4 regions of the Lysinibacillus sp. G1-3 genome follow, and region 1 is predicted to be linked to each of the others. Evidence: riboswitches for the same ligand, from Rfam matches in the RefSeq annotation. Region 1 holds a riboswitch; each other region holds the start of a gene.
What was found. A riboswitch is a leader RNA that binds a small molecule or an ion and turns the genes downstream of it on or off. The one in region 1 is predicted to bind thiamine pyrophosphate.
Positions count from the first base shown of each region.

Region 1 (4,602 bases):
TGAAGCTATGATGACAAAAATTCAACAAGGTGGTACAGCTTACGATATTGCAGTACCTTCTGAATATATGATTGAAAAAATGAAGGAAGAAAACTTACTTGTTCCTTTAGATAAAACGAAAATCCCTAATTTTAAAAATATCGATCCGTATTTTTTAGATTTACCATTTGATGACGACAATAAATATTCTGTTCCATATTTCTGGGGAACAGTCGGCGTTGTCTATAATCCAAAGCTCGTTGGAAATCTTGACTTCTCTTCTTGGGAGGACTTATGGGATCCTTCATTAAAGCGTAAAGTCTTTTTAGTAGACGGTGCACGTGAAGTGATTGGTATGGGCTTAAACAGCCTTGGCTACTCGCTCAACTCTTTAAATAACGAGGAGCTACGTACGGCTACGGATAAACTAATCACATTAGCACCAAATGTAAAAGCCATTATCGGGGATGAAATTACACCGCTGATGGTTAATAAAGAAGCGGCCGTGGCACTCACTTGGTCTGGTCAAGCAGCTGACATGTTGTCAGAAAATGAAGATTTAGACTTTGCTGTACCGAAGGAAGGCTCAAACTTATGGTTTGACAATATGGTCATCCCAAAAACATCAAAAAATCTAGATGGTGCACATGCCTTCATTAATTTCATTCTAAAAGCTGAATCAGGTGCTAAAAACGCTGATTATGTAGGCTACTCTTCCCCTAATATTGCAGCGATGAAGTTAATGGATAAGGAAGTTGTATCTGATAAGCGATTCTATCCTTCTGAAGAACAACGTAAAACATTAGAAGTTTATAAAAACTTAGGCCCTGATTATTTGGGTAAATACAATGAGCTGTTTTTAGAATTTAAAATGAGTATTCGATAAACCTAAGCTGTTCTCACATTACGTTGAGAATAGCTTTTTTGTTTATCTGGAAGCGAATCCCAAGGAAAGACTGGTGCAGGGACTTGTTTTAATAATTAGAATCCCCATAAATAAGTCTCTTATTTCAGACTTATAGTCAATAGTAAACGTACAAGCCTTGTGGTAGACTGTAATATATTTGAATAAAGAAAGGGGTATTCGATGACCCAGCAGAAGTCTAATAAGGCGGCTTTATATATTTTAATGTTTAATATGTTTATCGCAATGGGGAGTATCGGAATTATTATTCCTGTCATGCCTGAGTATTTACAACTATTTGGTGCTGCAGGACAAGTACTTGGCATGTTGATTGCAACGTTCGCCTTAGCACAATTTGTTTTTTCTCCAATTGCTGGGAATCTTTCCGATCAATACGGTCGTAAAAATCTCATTATTTTCGGTCTTATAGTTACAGGCCTTGCACAAATTGGTTTCGGGCTATCTACAGATGTGTGGATGCTCTTCTTGGCACGCTTTTTAGGTGGCCTTGGATCTGCATTTGTCGCACCTCCTATAATGGCATTTGTGGCTGACGTCACAACGTACGAGGAACGCGGAAAAGGTATGGGGATGATAGGGGCAGCAATGTCCTTTGGTTTTATGATCGGACCAGGTATCGGTGGATTCCTCTCAAAAGTTAGTTTACACTTTCCATTTTATACTGCTGGATTTGCAGCTATCTTAGCAGCTATTTTATCGTTCTTTTTATTACCTGCTACAAAACCGAACACAGCGAAAAAGGCGCAGAAGCAGGATAATCTTGTAAAGCAGATGGCCCGTTCAGTCCAAATGCCTTATTTTGTCATGCTAATTATCATGCTTGTATTCTCTTTCGGAATTGCTAACTTCCAAACAACATTATCATTATTTGTTACAGAAAAGTTTAATTACACACCTACTGATATCGCCATTATATTAGTAATGGGCGGCGCTTTTGGTGTTGTTGTACAGATGTTTGTTATTACACCGCTGTTTAATCGCTTCGGCGAAATGAAAGTAGTGTTAGTCAATTTATTTATTGCAGCCGTTTCGATTTTCTTAATATTATTCGCATCCGGGTTTGCACTTATTTTAATTGTAGCGACAATCTTCTCTACAGCTACGACATTGATTCGCCCAGCTGTCAACACACTGATTTCAAAGCTTGCTGAAAATGAACAAGGCTATGCAGCTGGTCTGAATAATGCGTATATGAGTCTTGGTAATATGATTGGTCCAGCTTTAGCAGGTATGTTATTCGATTGGAATATGAACAGTCCTTATATTTTCGGGTCTATTATTTTAATGGCTTGCTTCTGCCTTGCCCTTATTTGGACAATGAAAAAAGCACCACACCTTATGCATCCTGATTCAAATTAGTCTGAAAAGTTATTGACTATTTTTAGTAGTGTGCTACATTATTAGGAGAAAAACTAACAATTAAATGTTTACCACTAGGGGAGTCTTTAAAAGGCTGAGACGTATATTGTCATATACGGACCCTTTGAACCTGATCTAGTTCACACTAGCGGAGGGAAGTGGCGACACTTGCTTTTTGCTATTTTAAATGCAAGGCCGCTTCCTAATGCTTTTAGGGAGCGGCTTTTTTTCTGGTTAATTAGCGATTCACAAAATACTAAATAGGAGTGGAAATTATGTCAATTCGAAAATTAACAATCATGGCCTTATTAGTAGCAATTGCCGTAGCAGGTTCTACCTTCGTTTCAATACCAACGGGCATTGCGCGTGCCTACCCTGTACAGCATGCCATTAATGTAATTGGCGCGATCATTCTTGGACCAGTGCCAACTGTTATGGTCGCTTTTATCACAGCCATTATTCGTATTTTAACAGGCACAGGCTCATTATTAGCTATACCCGGCAGTGTTATTGGTGCTTTATGTGCAGCTCTTGCCTATAAATACAGCGGCAAACAATGGCTCGCAGGTATCGGTGAAATGTTTGGAACAGGTATAATTGCCTCACTCATTGCCGTACCTTACGCACATTTATTAATGGGGACATCTGTAGCTGCTTTATTTTTTATGCCAGCCTTTTTAACTTCAAGTACTATTGGTGCTGTATTAGGCATTGTTGTTGCTAGCAATTTACGTAAAACTGTATTTGTAACTAACCTTAATACTCTTTTATAATTCATAAATCCTTTTTGAAGGGATGAGTGATTTATCGGAATGAATTTGTGTTTTATCGGAACAATTTCAGACTTTATCGGAATGTTTCATCGATTTATCCGAATATTTTAGAAAATACAGTATATCTGACCGCACTAATAGTTTGCAGGAATTCTATATTCCCTATTTTCACCACCTACTTTGTAAATGTCATCCAACAATTGATGATAGCCTTGGAATGACAAAAAACGATGGCTCATTGCTATAAAGCGTTGAACCATCGTTTTTTAATTGCTAATGTCGTTTTTTCATGCCCTTTAATAGCTGGGCAACATTTGTGTCCTCTGCCTGTATTGGTTTTTCCTCTACACGCTGATCTTTTTTCTTCGGTCTTGTTAGGAAACCCCAACCAAAGCGTCTAATGGTAATATCAATGAAGAATAGTAGCATCCCTGCTAATAAAAGCCATGTTGCGATATTTTGGCGTTCCGCTCCTTTTTTAGTAAATTCACGGAATACTTCGCTCGGTTCTTTCAAAACAGAGCCGCCTGTTTGCTTTGTTAGTTCTTTGATTAGCTTATCGTTCACTGGACGTAATTCATATTCAACACTATAAGGTACACTTAAGCCAGCCTGGTAAATAGCTTGTTCTTCATCGGTAATGCGGAAGAAGATGAGTCCTGGTTCTGCTTGCACGACTGCTCGAACTTGTGATGCTGAAATTGCCTCAAGCTGTGTTTCAAGTTCTTCACCCGCTTCATTGACAGCAACAATATCTAAGAATGCCGCTTCATTTGTTGGGTCAGTAATGACAAAGGAGCCGTCTGATTCTAGACGTACATCGTAGGCAACATCGTTATAGCTTGGTAGCATTTTTGAAATAAGCGTTTGCCAAAATGTACCCCAATTTTGCCATCTTGCCCAGTCTCCCGTCCATTTTCCTGTCGAATCAGAAGTAAAGGCATATGTTTTGCCAAGGCCATATTGCCATTCTGCAAGTACAGGATCTTCCTTCTCACTTTCTGCGATAACAGTGGCCCCCTGCTTTGCTGTCGTACCTATATAAGCATTCATTTTAGGTACCCCATTTGTAAATAGCGTATTCCAGCCAGATGTATTAAATATAGATGGGTAAAATGGGTTATCTTCAATATATGTGCGTGAAATCATAGCAGTTTCACGAGATAAAATAGAGGGAATCGTCTGTTCATCAATAACATCGTAAAAACGCCCACTCCCCATCTCACTGAGTGCTTCAAGTAAGTTAGCATCTGCATCTTGACCAATTGCAACTGTTGATAGAGTCGTGCCATTTTCTTTTCCTTGTGTAATTAAGTCTTCATAGTTACCCGACTGTGACTGTCCATCTGTTAATAAAATAATATGCTTACGCTGCAGCTTTAAATCTGCTAGATTTTCATAAGCTTTAGCAAGTGAACCATATATTTCAGTACCTCCACCTGGCGTTACAGATAAAATCGTATCTACAGCTTCTTCCTTATTGCCAAGTGGCCCTGTCTCAATAATTTCCCAAGGTCGATCATCAAAGGCAATAAACCCGAGCGTATCCTCATCTCGTAGCATTTC
Region 1 covers NZ_JBWHYQ010000001.1:11,377-15,978, reverse strand. The annotation lists gene ACVYAD_RS00060 (ABC transporter substrate-binding protein) at 1-865, shown strand, start outside; gene ACVYAD_RS00055 (MFS transporter) at 1,067-2,263, shown strand; TPP riboswitch at 2,330-2,437, shown strand; gene thiW (energy coupling factor transporter S component ThiW) at 2,539-3,036, shown strand; gene ACVYAD_RS00045 (VWA domain-containing protein) at 3,310-4,602, opposite strand, start outside.

Region 2 (4,602 bases), on a different contig from region 1:
TTTAAAGTGGATATAGCTACAGACGGTGCCATTTCACATGTCTTCGCAGTCAAAAAAGAAGAGAAATAACATTAGTTTTCTAGCCCAGCTCCTTTGAGAGCTGGGCTTTTTTGAGTTAATTGAAACCAAAGAGCTCGGTTCTTTGTCTAACATACTGGAGGATTGTAAAGTGATGCTTTACCTAACGATAACAAGTTTGACCGAGCCGAAATAAGTGGAAAAACAACCTTTAAGAAGAAACAGGCACTTTTCTTTCATTCTTTTCACAAACATTAGCGTATAGTGTTTTTGTTACTAAATAGTACAAAAATGTACCAGTTAATCCTAGGATAAGGAGCAATCCACTCATATATATAGGGGGAATCCATTCTCCAATGATAATCAATAACGAAGCTACAATCATTGCTCCATAGGTAGTTAAGCTATTAAAAGCCATATAGGTGCTACGAGCGTTAGATGGGGCAAGTTCTCCTATCATCGCCTGTTTATTAGGAACAAACATCAGCTCACCAATTGTTCCAATAAACATGGCAATAAAAAGAATCAACACGTTATTTGAAGAAGCGAAAACACTGAAACATATAGAAAAGATTAACATTCCTATAACAAGAGTCCAGCGATCACTACATTTTTTAAATAAGAACAATACAGCACTAGATAGGATAACTACAAGAATAGTATTCTCTGTTCGAAGAAAACCAAGCATTTTTGTGCCATCTACTATGAAATCTATTCCAAATAAAGAGGCTGAATGTTGAGGTATATCTTTTTCGAGCCGAATCCCAATATAGTTTGATAAAGACTGTTCCAAAGTAAAGATCAAGATTGCTCCTAAAATATAAAACATAAATAGCTTATCTTTTAAAACACTTGAATAAGTTTGAAGCATTTCTACAGATGAAGATTTTTTCTTATGATGAGAAGACTTAGGTGAAGGTTCTGGTGAATAAGTTTCTGTGATGAAAAATATAGTCATAAAAACAGATAACAAAGAGATCAGTGAGATTCCAATAAATAACTCAAATAAGTAGTTTTTAAAAAGAAATGCTCCAATAATTCCTCCAATTGCAGTTGATAAATTCCCTAACCAGTAGCTAATTGTAAATACGAGCTTTCTCGATTCAGAATTAGTAACATCAATCATCATAGCTTGTGCGGCTGGCTGAAACATGCCTCCACAAAACATATTGATGATGAAGAATGCTGCAGAAATATAAGGAAGGTTAAACCAAGGAGAATTAAAAAGTGCTATAAACAGATACGAAAGCAATAGACCAATTTCAGAATAAATCATTATTTTTTTTCGTCCGATTTTATCAGAAACATGCCCTCCAATAAACCCTCCAATGCCCCCACTAATGACAATAATTATAAGAATAAAAGCCGTTTTAGTAGCGCCGATATTTTGAGTAAAATAAATAGCGAGAAAAGGGATAACAGCCATAGAAATAAGGCCGCCTAGAAATTGCATGGCTAGGCGAAGTTTGATGTTGGGATGGATATCTCTCAATTTCATATAATCACTCCTCGTACTTTAAGTAATAGCTTTTTCCGATAGAATTCCTAAAGGAAGTGGTGGTCTCATTGACTCTTTTATGTTTTCCAGTTTGAGGCCTGCATAGCTAGGGGAGCCAAAAAGAAAATCATCCAAACTATTTTTCATAGGGAACAAAATATGTCTATAGATTCCGCCCTGTTATGAGTTTCCTAATTTTATAGGTACGGCTGAAGGATAGAGAATGTTTATAAATTAGAAATAGGTCCAAATAATCTTAGAGCTTGTCTCGTTATATCCTTCCACACCATGTTTGTATACTCATCAATAAACGTTAAACGCATTCCGTTTAAGATGGATAAGTATGACTCAGCAATTAATGAAGGTGCTTCTTCATAAAAGTAACCAAGCCGTTGACCTGCTTCAATAACCGGATAAATACAGTCTAGAAATGATTTTACAAAATCATCTAGTTCTTTAAAAAGCTTTGGAAATCGTTCAGGTCTTGCAAGAACCTGTTGAATTAAACGTAAGTATTCACTTCTCGTTGCAAAAAGTTGCACATGACAATCTATCATTTCCTTAATTATTTCAAGAGGCTCACCTTTAAAGTGTTCTTGTATCTCAATAAAATATGGTTTGATTTTTTCCAATGGCTCTAAAATAGCTGCTTCATAAAGTACTTCTTTTGAATCAAAATACGTAAATACGGTGCCGAAACTAACTCCTGCTTCCTTAGCAATATCGGCCACTTTGGTCTCTGCAAAACCATTTTCACTATATAATTTAATAGCGGCGTCTAAAATTGTAGATCTTTTTCTTTTCTTTTTTTCATCATTAGTAAGTATCGAATTCATGTTGATACTCCTTTCATAATAAATGATTGATTAATCAATCAAATTTCATTGTAATTTGTTTCCATTGTCAATATAATGAAAGAATTTTTTGTATTTTTAGTTATAAATTACTTTAAAAGCATGATGACTCCGTTACAGTGGTGATTTTTACTTTGCTTTCTTGAAGGAACGTTTTACAAATGAGGCTGTTTAAATAATAATTCAGCGCTATCGATAAACAGACCCTTGTCATTTACGGATAGATATGGTTATAATAATCTCGAAAAGTTCATATCGAAAGAATGTAGGGGGGCTGGTAGTTGCCAGCTGAGATTGTGTCCGATAGACGCTGACCCTTTGAACCTGATTTGGCTCGTACCAGCGTAGGGAACATCTATTCAAAAAAAGAAAGTTTTTGATACTGATTGTACAACGTCTGGGAGGAATCCTAGGCGTTTTTTATGTTTTCAGACTTTTGTTGCATGCACATACCTTACGTGTAAACAGACCGTGAACGGTTTCTTCTGGTAAAGACATTCATTCATTCATGAACACTTTCACACTACTAACTTGGAGGATTCAGCATGAAAAAATGGTTATTGGTCCTAATGGTTGCACTTTTAACATTAGTGGGCTGTAGCGAAAAAGAAACTAAAAAGGATGCTAAAGGATTAACAAAAGTATCGGTAGTTCTTGATTGGACACCGAACACAAATCATACAGGTTTATATGTAGCTGAAAAACTTGGCTACTTTAAGGAACAAGGCTTAGATGTTGATATTTTATTACCTGGTGAAACGGGTGCTGATCAGCTTGTAGCATCAGGAAAGGCACAGTTTGGCGTAAGCTATCAGGAAGGAATTACACAAGCTCGTGTGCAGGATGTACCTTTAGTATCGATTGCAGCGATTATACAGCATAATACTTCTGGCTTCGCATCTACCGCATCAAAAGGCATTACGTCACCAAAAGATTTTGAAGGGAAAACATACGGTGGCTGGGGTGCACCGCTTGAAAAGGCTGTACTACAATCACTAATGCAAACAGAAGATGCAGATGTTAATAAGTTAGATATCGTCAATGCAGGTGATTTAGATTTCTTCACTATGATGAAAAAAGATATTGATTTTGCGTGGATTTATTATGCATGGACAGGTATTGAAGCAGAACTTCGTGGCGAAAAGCTGAACATGCTTTATTTAACAGATTATAGTGAGCAGTTAGATTATTACACACCTGTACTTGCTACAAATGAAAAAATGATTCAGGATAATCCTGAGACGGTAAAAGCATTTGTCGCTGCTGCAGCAAAGGGCTATGAATATGCAATAAAACACCCTAATGAGGCAGCTGATAGTTTACTAGAAGCGGTACCTGATTTAGATAAGAACCTTGTGCATAAAAGTCAGGAATGGTTAGCAGATAAGTATCAAGACGATGCTGCACAATGGGGCGAGCAAAAATTAGCTGTCTGGGAAAACTACGCGAAATGGATGGCCGACAACAAAGTTTTAGAGGGCGAATTTAACGCAAAACAAGCATTTACAAACGACTTTTTACCGAAAAAGGAGACAAAGTAATATGGCAAACTCTTTAATAAGTGTACAAATTATCCCGAAAACTGAAACATATGAAGATGTGATCCCGTTTGTCGATGCAGCAATTGCAGTTATCGATGCTTCAGGGGTGAAATATGAAGTTCATCCATTAGAAACGACAATGGAAGGCGAGCTTACGACTTTGCTGCAAATTATTGAAAAAATGAATGCCAAGATGATCGAGCTTGGCGCAATCAATGTCATTACGCAAGTGAAAATTTTATATCAGCCATCCGGTATTACAATGGATACGCTAACGGAGAAATATAAGTAATGAAGCAGGCTGTTAAACAAGGAAGGACGATAATTTTTATCGCCTTCCTCTTGTTCATATGGGAACTAATTGTCCGTTTTGCTGATATTCCACATTGGCTATTGCCTGCACCAAGTGCCATTTTGAAAGAGGGCTTTCAATCGTATGAGACGTTTGTGCCTCATGCTTTAGCTACTATACAATTAGCACTTCTTGGACTTGCTATCGGGATATTATGTGGGCTCACAGTTGCGGTGCTATTACATCGTTTTACGTTTATAAGGGAGCTATTTTACCCTATTCTCATTATGTCGCAAAATGTCCCAGTACTTGTCCTAGCACCATTATTAATCATTTGGTTTGGCTTCGGTTTATTGCCAAAGCTCATTATTATTTGTCTTGTGTGCTTTTTCCCTATTG
Region 2 covers NZ_JBWHYQ010000002.1:273,955-278,556, reverse strand. The annotation lists gene parC (DNA topoisomerase IV subunit A) at 1-69, shown strand, start outside; gene ACVYAD_RS03295 (MFS transporter) at 230-1,516, opposite strand; gene ACVYAD_RS03290 (TetR/AcrR family transcriptional regulator) at 1,744-2,352, opposite strand; TPP riboswitch at 2,628-2,738, shown strand; gene ACVYAD_RS03285 (ABC transporter substrate-binding protein) at 2,916-3,911, shown strand; gene ACVYAD_RS03280 (thiamine-binding protein) at 3,913-4,203, shown strand; gene ACVYAD_RS03275 (ABC transporter permease) at 4,203-4,602, shown strand, end outside.
Region 2: another riboswitch for thiamine pyrophosphate. It lies ahead of ACVYAD_RS03285 (ABC transporter substrate-binding protein); the one in region 1 lies ahead of thiW (energy coupling factor transporter S component ThiW).

Region 3 (4,602 bases), on a different contig from region 1:
AAGGTGTAGCAAAAGCTATGGGTCTTTCATTAGAAGGTATGGATCTTTCAAATCCATACGTGAAACAACCAACTAACGTTTAATTCTCCACATATTCCAACTATTATTGATATCCAAATCCAACTTTTTACTCCATGTGAAGGGCGACCTCACATGGAGTTTTTTTATCTTAATGACAAAATGAGAGCGCATCACCGGAAAGGAAATCAACCTATATACATGCACCCCTCTTGATGATGAACCAAAATAAGGCTCGTGCCTATGAAAGACACGAGCCCAGTCTAATAATTATTGATAAATTTGACTGCCCGCCTTTTTAAATTCCTTCGCCTTCTCCTGCATACCTTTATGGATAGCTTCAGTCGTATTTAAGTCTTTTTCTTTTGCATAAGTACGAATATCCTGTGAGATTTTCATACTACAAAACTTAGGTCCGCACATTGAACAGAAGTGCGCAGTTTTTGCTCCTTCTGCTGGCAATGTTTCATCATGATATTCGACTGCACGCTCTGGATCTAACGAAAGGTTGAATTGATCGCGCCAGCGGAATTCAAAGCGTGCCTTAGATAGTGCATCATCACGTTGCTGTGCCCCCGGATGCCCTTTCGCTAAATCAGCAGCGTGTGCAGCAATTTTGTACGTAATAACCCCTACACGAACATCATCACGATTTGGTAAGCCAAGATGCTCTTTAGGCGTTACATAACATAGCATTGCCGTACCATACCAACCAATCATTGCAGCTCCAATGGCTGATGTAATATGGTCATAGCCCGGAGCAATATCTGTCGTTAGTGGTCCTAACGTATAGAAAGGAGCTTCCTTACATACCTCTAACTGCTTGTCCATATTTTCTTTAATAAGATGCATCGGCACATGCCCTGGTCCTTCTACCATCACCTGTACATCATGCTCCCAGGCAATTTGCGTTAATTCCCCTAGCGTTTCCAGCTCCGCAAACTGAGCCTCATCATTTGCATCTGCAATAGAACCAGGACGTAAACCATCACCTAAAGAGAAGGCAACATCATAGGTTTTCATAATTTCGCAGATTTCTTCAAAATGAGTATATAAGAAGCTCTCTTGATGGTGATATAAACACCATTGCGCCATAATCGAGCCTCCTCGAGACACTATGCCAGTTACACGATTAGCCGTTAATGGCACATAGCGTAGCAATACCCCTGCATGAATCGTGAAGTAATCTACACCTTGCTCTGCTTGTTCGATTAACGTATCACGATACACCTCCCACGTTAAATCCTCTGCCACACCATTTACTTTTTCTAGCGCTTGATAAATCGGCACCGTTCCTACTGGCACCGCAGCATTACGGATAATCCATTCACGCGTCGTATGAATATGCTTACCCGTCGATAAATCCATAATGTTATCAGCACCCCAGCGTGTAGCCCACGTCATTTTTTCTACCTCTTCTGCAATAGAGGATGACACCGCTGAATTTCCAATATTGGCGTTAATTTTCACGTGGAAGTTGCGTCCAATAATCATTGGCTCTGCCTCAGGGTGATTAATATTAGATGGCAAAATTGCACGCCCCGCCGCTATCTCTGAGCGCACGAACTCGGGATCCATATTTTCACGAATCGCTACAAACTCCATTTCTGGAGTAATAATTCCCTTTCGTGCATAGTGAAGCTGCGTTACATTTTTGCCTTTTTTCGCACGTAAAGGCCTTCTAGATAAATCCGGAAACACATTTTCATTCATTCGTGGATCATTAGCTTTGCGGAATCCGTTATCTTCTGGCTTGATCGTACGACCTTCGTATTCCTCAACGTCACCTCGTTCTTTGATCCATGCACTACGTAAAGCTGGCAATCCTTTCGTAATATCCACCTTATGTGCAGGTTCAGTGTACGGGCCACTCGTATCATAAACACGCACTGGTGCATTTTCCTCTTCACCAAAGCTTCCTGTCGTCGGACTCAAAGCAATCTCACGCATTGGCACTAAAATATCTGGTCGAGAACCTTCTACGTAAACTTTTTTACTTCCTTCAAAACTTGACATAATCGTAATATTCTTTTCGCTAATTGTTGTCATAAACTACTTCGCTCCCTTTTATATTAATATAAGGACCGAATCTAGCTCACCCAACAAAAATCAATTTCGCCTTGGCGTAATTGCGTCCGGATTTTGAATTGTGCCCGCACAATTCATTCCTTTTAAAATCCGTGACATCCGCCGGAGGCTTGTCTTCATTCAGCAGGCGTTTGGGCACCTACTAGTTAGGAAGCTTCACCGCATACATTTCATCACCTGGAAAGATAGGAGTCTTCTGCTGAATGAAGACAAAAAGCCGAATCCAAAAAAATTTTGGATCCGGCTAAGAATGTAAAGGTATAGTTATTGCAAATAACGTAGTGTGCAATAATGGTTAACTTTCCCACGCTGGTATGAGCCAGATCAGGTCCAAAGGGTCAAGAAACCTCTATGCGTTTCCCTCTCAGCCTGACTCATCAGACTCCCCTAGTTAATACTATTAAGTTTGATGCTAGTGTAGCAGATATTGCTAATAGATGGAAGCTTCATTTGATTATTTTTGGCACATTCATCAAGAATCAACGTCAGATTAGACTTTGGCGCACAACTTCACGTTATCTGATGAGTTCATATACTTTGAAGATTTATCGGAACAAAATCTCATTTTATCGGAACAATTTTAGTTTTTATCAACAATGGACAATCAAATGAGCACCTAGCCATTAGGTAAACAACAACTCCGCTACATAAATCACAATTGTCACTGTAATACAGCTCACAATCGTTGAAAATAAAACTGTTTGTGCAGCAGTTGCCGATTCTACGTCATATTCTAATGCCAGACTGGAACTATTTCGCGATGTCGGGAACGAACTAGCTATAAAAAGTGATTGTGCCACGACACCGTCAAGATCAAGAGCAAAAATGATAAGCAATGCTACGGCAGGCCCTATGATTAATCGTGTAAAACAACTAATGTATACCATCTTATTAAACATAGATTTTATTTCAAGTTGGGATAGCTGTGCCCCTAAAGTTATTAATGCTACAGCGATAAAGCCATCTGCCACATGGTCTATCGGAATTTTTACGAACTGCGGTATAGGGATATTAAAATAGTTCATAGTAACGCCAATAATAAGTGCATGAATAATAGGCATTTTGAGGAAATCCTTCAAAATTGACATACCTGATTTTGTTGAAGAAATTAAATTGTACAAGCCGTAAGTATACGTCGTCATATTTTGAAATATAACGAGAATAACTTGAATCGCTACCCCAATCGGCTGAGTCACGAAAATCATTTGGGCAACTGGAATACCATAGTTGCCTGAATTAATGAGGACAACGCTATTTTTAAACACCGCAGCCTCTGTTTTTACTAAACCGAGCCCCTTTGCTAGAAAGTGACTAAGGACCATTTGGCTTCCGATAAAGAGTAGAATAAAAAACGCAACTTCCCCAAGTACAGACAATTCTATACTCGTTTCATATAAATTCACAAAAACAGCTGCTGGCATAAAGCAGTATGTAATAAGTTGAGATAGCGCCTTTAAATTAAAACGAAATTTCCTTTGTAAAACTGCGCCAAGTACTAGAAGCACTAAAATCGGAGCTACAATTTGAAAGAAAATCATACCGAGATACACCATAGTGTTGTCCCCCTTTCCTCTCCTATAGTAGTGCTGTTTGTAAACTCGGTCAATGTACTTCAGCGTTCACTCATCCTGTCTTTTTCATCATGTTCAAACAATAGAAAAGGCTCTTGGAAGGATGATTTACCCTCTCAAACTACGAGTTATTAAAATAATTGAAGGAAAAAGGCCTATTGTTTCATTAAATTAATATAGTAAAATACCCCATTTGCGCACTAAACCGAAGAAATATATGATATATTATCCATTAAATACAATGATTGGAGCGACAAGAAATGAAGAATAAAGTATTTTCTACTTTTATGGCTACCGCTATTACAGCAACCTTAATTGTGCCTGTATCAACTGCGAATGCCACTTCTAATGATGTATCTTTAAACAACTCAGTTCAAATCGACGGACAAGTAGCTGCAGCCAAAACAAAGGGACAAAATGTTACTATTACCAGCATCGCTAATGATAAAGTACGCACATCCAATGGCCAATTTAAAATTAGTAAGTCATTGAAGCCCCTCTTAAACACATCCAATAATGCTGCATTGGCGAATGCTGCAGCTACTATTGTCGTAAAGAACGGTGAAATTACAAGTATTACATCACTAACACTAACTAAAGGTGGAACAAAAAATAAAGCGTTAAATTTTGATGGTGGCGATGCGCAAATTGATGGAAGCCTAACTGTAAATGCGGATTATGTAAAAGTTCAAAATGTCACTATTGAAGAGGAGCTTATCGTAACTAATCGTGTGAAGAAGGCCATTACAATTGATGACGTTGCTATTGGGGATACAATTACTTTTAGACCTTTATTGATTAAAAATAGTAATTGGTTAAATGTTTCTCTAAAAGATATTAAATCTCCAAACATTAACTTAAAACGTACTAAAGTGAGTGTGACTTCTGACAAATCTATTTCGAAAGTCGACGTAGTTGGTAAAGT
Region 3 covers NZ_JBWHYQ010000019.1:16,058-20,659, forward strand. The annotation lists gene ACVYAD_RS19325 (catalase) at 1-83, shown strand, start outside; gene thiC (phosphomethylpyrimidine synthase ThiC) at 289-2,067, opposite strand; TPP riboswitch at 2,391-2,505, opposite strand; gene ACVYAD_RS19335 (AEC family transporter) at 2,730-3,659, opposite strand; gene ACVYAD_RS19340 (S-layer protein) at 3,938-4,602, shown strand, end outside.
Region 3: another riboswitch for thiamine pyrophosphate. It lies ahead of thiC (phosphomethylpyrimidine synthase ThiC); the one in region 1 lies ahead of thiW (energy coupling factor transporter S component ThiW).

Region 4 (4,602 bases), on a different contig from region 1:
TCATATAAAATATTATCTAATTGATTTAAGAAAAATTGATGATCATAAGAAATTGGTTGCCATAATGTGCTTGATCCAACATCTTGAATCGTACCATCAACCTTTAAGTATGCAATACGTTTATCCATATTGCCGCTTTCTTTTACCTCTTCTAATACCGTCAAGTCGTCTCCAGCAACCAAGCTATCAAAACTGCTAAAGAAATCTGATTTAAATATTGCAAAAATAGTGTTCATTCCTAATGAAAATACTAAAAGCACACCTGCAATTATTAAAGCAGCCCACCTTTTACCATTCATATTTTTCTGCCTCCTCATGAATATCCTAATTTGTTTCATACTTATTGCAATAATATGGCTTATCGCCTTAACACGAATTTGATCTCCAACACTTTGCAAAAGCTTTAACTTATTCAACCTATAATACATTACCTAATATTATAAAAAAAATCAAAGTTCATAAAAAAGCAGGAACTTTGATTTTCGACATTATTTCCTAGGAAATTAATGATGAGTGATAGAATGGATTTTTTCTTGCTCTCGTAATTCGACACGACGAATTTTGCCTGATGAAGTCTTTGGCAGCTCAGTAACAAATTCAATTGCACGAGGATATTTATATGGGGCTGTTAAAGTTTTTACATGGCTTTGCAGTTTTTTTATAAGTGTTTCATTACCAACTTCTCCTTCACAGAGCACAACAAACGCCTTCACGATATTTCCACGAATCTTATCTGGACTTGCAACAACGGCAGTTTCTTTCACAGCCGGATGCTTTAACAACGCATCTTCTACCTCAAATGGGCCAATCGTATACCCAGAAGAAATAATGACATCATCCCCACGTCCTTCAAACCAAAAATAACCGTCATTATCTTTGTATGCACGATCTCCGGTAATATACCAATCGCCTCTAAATTGTAAATTTGTTCGCTCTGGATCGTTTAAATATTTTTTAAATAACGCGGGCGTTTCGCAGTGTACAGCAATATCTCCAACTTCCCCAACCGCAACAGGATTTCCAATATCATTTATAATTTCAACAGTATTACCCGGAGTAGGTTTGCCCATTGATCCCATTCTAGACTCCATCCCTACCATTGTACCAACAAGTAATGTATTCTCTGTTTGTCCATAGCCATCTCGTACTTGTAAATTATAAACTTCGGAAAATACTTTTATCACTTCACTATTTAAAGGTTCACCTGCTGACACAGCCTGATGTATTGTACTTACATTAAAATCTTGTAAATTTTCTAGACTCGCCATAAATCGATATTCGGTTGGTGTACAACATAGAATATTAATATTGAATTTTTCAATCAGTGCAAAGTAAGTTGCCGCATCAAAGTGACCTTTGTATACAAATGCTGTTGCACCACTTCCTAAAGTAGCGAGGAACGGACTCCAAATCCATTTTTGCCAGCCTGGAGCTGCTGTTGCCCAAACAATGTCACCCTCTTGAACACCTAACCAATTTGGCGCAGTAGTTCGCAAGTGTGCGTAACCCCAGCTATGTGTATGTACCGCTGCCTTTGGATTTCCTGTTGTACCACTTGTATATGCTAAAAATGCAATGTCTGTACTCTTAGTTGGAGTAGAGCTTATATAAGATGTTGGTTGGCCTTGCATTTTTTCAAGCAACGGCTGCCAAGGCTCATGTGCATGACCAATGACAAATTGCTTTATTGCTTGTAAATTTCCCACATTATCAAATTGTTCAATATAAGGCTCAAATGCAACAACTCCTTTTGCATCGGCATGATTGATTCGATATTCAATATCTTTAGTTCTCAGCATTTCTGAACTAGGAATAATCGTTAACCCTACCTTCAAAGCTGCAATATATACGATATACGCTTCCACTGATCTCGGTACCATGACTAAAATAACATCGCCTTTTTTTAAACCTTGGGAGGTAAATACATGTGCTGCCTGATTCGCCTTTTCAAGTAAAGTTATATATGATACGTACTGAATTTCCTCGTCTTCGCTATAAATTAATAATGCATTTTTGGTAGGATCCTGTGCATACTTTTCAATTTCCTCTGAAATGTTATACCATTCTGGTGCGATTAAATCTTCTCGTTTCATGGCAATTGCCCCCTTTTGTTATGCCCATTATAAAACTCAATTTTTATCATTTTCAATGGAATTCACTCTAATTCATTAAAGTCGTGACAACTATCATGCCCCGCTATATGGCATCAGTCACGTATTGCTTCTATCCATTTCAACTTGGCGTAATCGTCGCTTTCGCACAGAATTGCTGAATGAAAATAAAAAACTCCCTATTGAACGCGAATGAATAATATGGTACATTTTGGTCAACTAAAAGCATAATTGCAGGGGGACTCATTTAGAGTTGAGAAGGTAAAACCTGACCCTTTGAACCTGTTAGTTAATACTGACGTAGGGAGCAATTCACATCGACTTACTGATGAAAGGCTCTTTTACGTGTTTTTTGCACGAAAAGAGCCTTTTTTGCACGCTTACGTCCATCCAACGAGGAGGACTTAAATTGATATTCCAAACGATTCGTAAACAAAATCCACTTATTCATTGCATGACCAATTATGTTGTTGCTAATTTCCAAGCAAATGGCTTATTAGCAATAGGCGCTTCACCAGTCATGGCTGAAGACGGTCATGAAGTTGAAGAAATGGTCACAATCGCCTCAGGCTTATTGATCAATATCGGGACCCTTAATGAGCGAATGAAAGAATCCATGTTACTTGCAGGAAAAAAAGCAAATGTTCTTGGCATTCCGGTTGTTTTAGATCCTGTTGCAGCAGGTGCAACGACTTACCGGAAACAAACAGTACAGCAATTATTGGAGGAAATTAAATTTGCGGCAATTCGATGTAATATCGGAGAACTTGCAGCAATTGCCAATGTAGACTGGCAACAAAAAGGAGTAGATAGTGGTAGTGGTTCAATTTCTATAGAACTAGAGGCACAGAAAATAGCCCAACTTTACAATTGTATTGTTATTGTGACCGGTGAAAAGGATTTTATTACTGATGGCAAACATCAGCAATGGGTTACGGGTGGAAATTCGCAAATGACAGAAGTTACTGGAACTGGTTGCTTATTGAGTGCACTATGTTGTGCCTCCTTCACCGCAGGAGCTCAACCGTTTGACCAATTACTAGAAACATTATCGCTTTATAAAAAATTAGCAGAAAAAGCCGCTTCTTCTACTCGATTCATTGGCGATTTTCAAATTGCTGTATTGAATGAACTACATCGCCTTTCAAAGGAAGGTGAAGAATAATGCATATTGTAACGACAATTGCCGGTTCAGATAGTGGCGGCGGTGCAGGTATACAAGCTGATTTAAAAACATTCCAGGAATTAAAAGTATTCGGAACGTCTGTCATTACAGCTTTAACGGCCCAGAATACTTTGGGTGTATCGGATGTTTTACCAATTGAAGTGAGTTTTGTTGAAAAACAACTGAAAGCGCTAATCGAGGATTTTTCAATTAGTGCTATTAAAACAGGAATGTTGTTTTCCTCCGAAATCATCCAATCAATTGCACATATTTTAGCCGAAGTAAATATTCCACTTATTGTAGATCCTGTTATGATCGCAAAAGGTGGCGAGAGTTTATTACAGCAAGAAGCAATTGAGGCATTACGAAATTATTTGCTACCTTTAGCAACTATTGTAACGCCAAACATTCCTGAGGCCGAAACCCTTTCCGGAAGAAAAATTAATTCTATAGCAGATATTAACGAAGTAGCCCAAATCTTATTACAGACTGGCGTTCAATGCGTCGTTATGAAGGGCGGTCATTTAGAGGATAAATGTTATGCTACTGATTATGTATTTTTTCAAGATGGTCGATCATTTTCTATGCAATCTACTCGTATTGCAACAAAAAACACGCATGGTACAGGCTGTACATTTTCCGCTGCATTAACTGCTTTTCTTGGTCTTGGGCTACCTATAGAAATGGCAATTGAGGAAGCTAAAAAATTTATTCAATTAGCAATAACTCATGATTTATCTATTGGGAATGGCCATGGTCCAACAAATCATTTTGCTTATCAACAGTATAAGGATTCCTGTGAGGTGATCATTCATGAAACGTGACGATTTACAGCTATATTTTATTATGGGTACAGGTAATGTTTTCAATCAGGAGCCACTAACCGTATTAGAGAAAGCTCTCCAATCCGGAATTACTATGTTTCAATACCGTGAAAAAGGGACAAATCCCCTTACTGGACAAGCCTATGAAAATTTTGCTCGTAAATGTCAAATGCTCTGTCAACAGTATCATGTTCCGTTTATTATTAATGATGATGTAGAGCTCGCTTTAAAACTTAGAGCAGATGGCGTTCATATTGGCCAAGAAGATTTTCCTGTGTCAATGGTACGTGAAAAAATTGGCAACATGATACTAGGTGTTTCTGTTCATTCTCAAGCGGAATTAAAAACTGCTTTACAATATGGTGCTGACTATGTAGGTATTGGTCCTATTTTTTCAACTACTTCTAAAAGTGATGCCAAACCGCCTAGTGGAACTGAATTTTTACAACAAGTTCGCAGACAATATCCAGAGCTGCCTATCGTTGCAATTGGAGGCATAAAC
Region 4 covers NZ_JBWHYQ010000014.1:43,132-47,733, forward strand. The annotation lists gene sppA (signal peptide peptidase SppA) at 1-299, opposite strand, end outside; gene mbcS (acyl-CoA synthetase MbcS) at 504-2,093, opposite strand; TPP riboswitch at 2,337-2,435, shown strand; gene thiM (hydroxyethylthiazole kinase) at 2,521-3,276, shown strand; gene thiD (bifunctional hydroxymethylpyrimidine kinase/phosphomethylpyrimidine kinase) at 3,276-4,100, shown strand; gene thiE (thiamine phosphate synthase) at 4,090-4,602, shown strand, end outside.
Region 4: another riboswitch for thiamine pyrophosphate. It lies ahead of thiM (hydroxyethylthiazole kinase); the one in region 1 lies ahead of thiW (energy coupling factor transporter S component ThiW).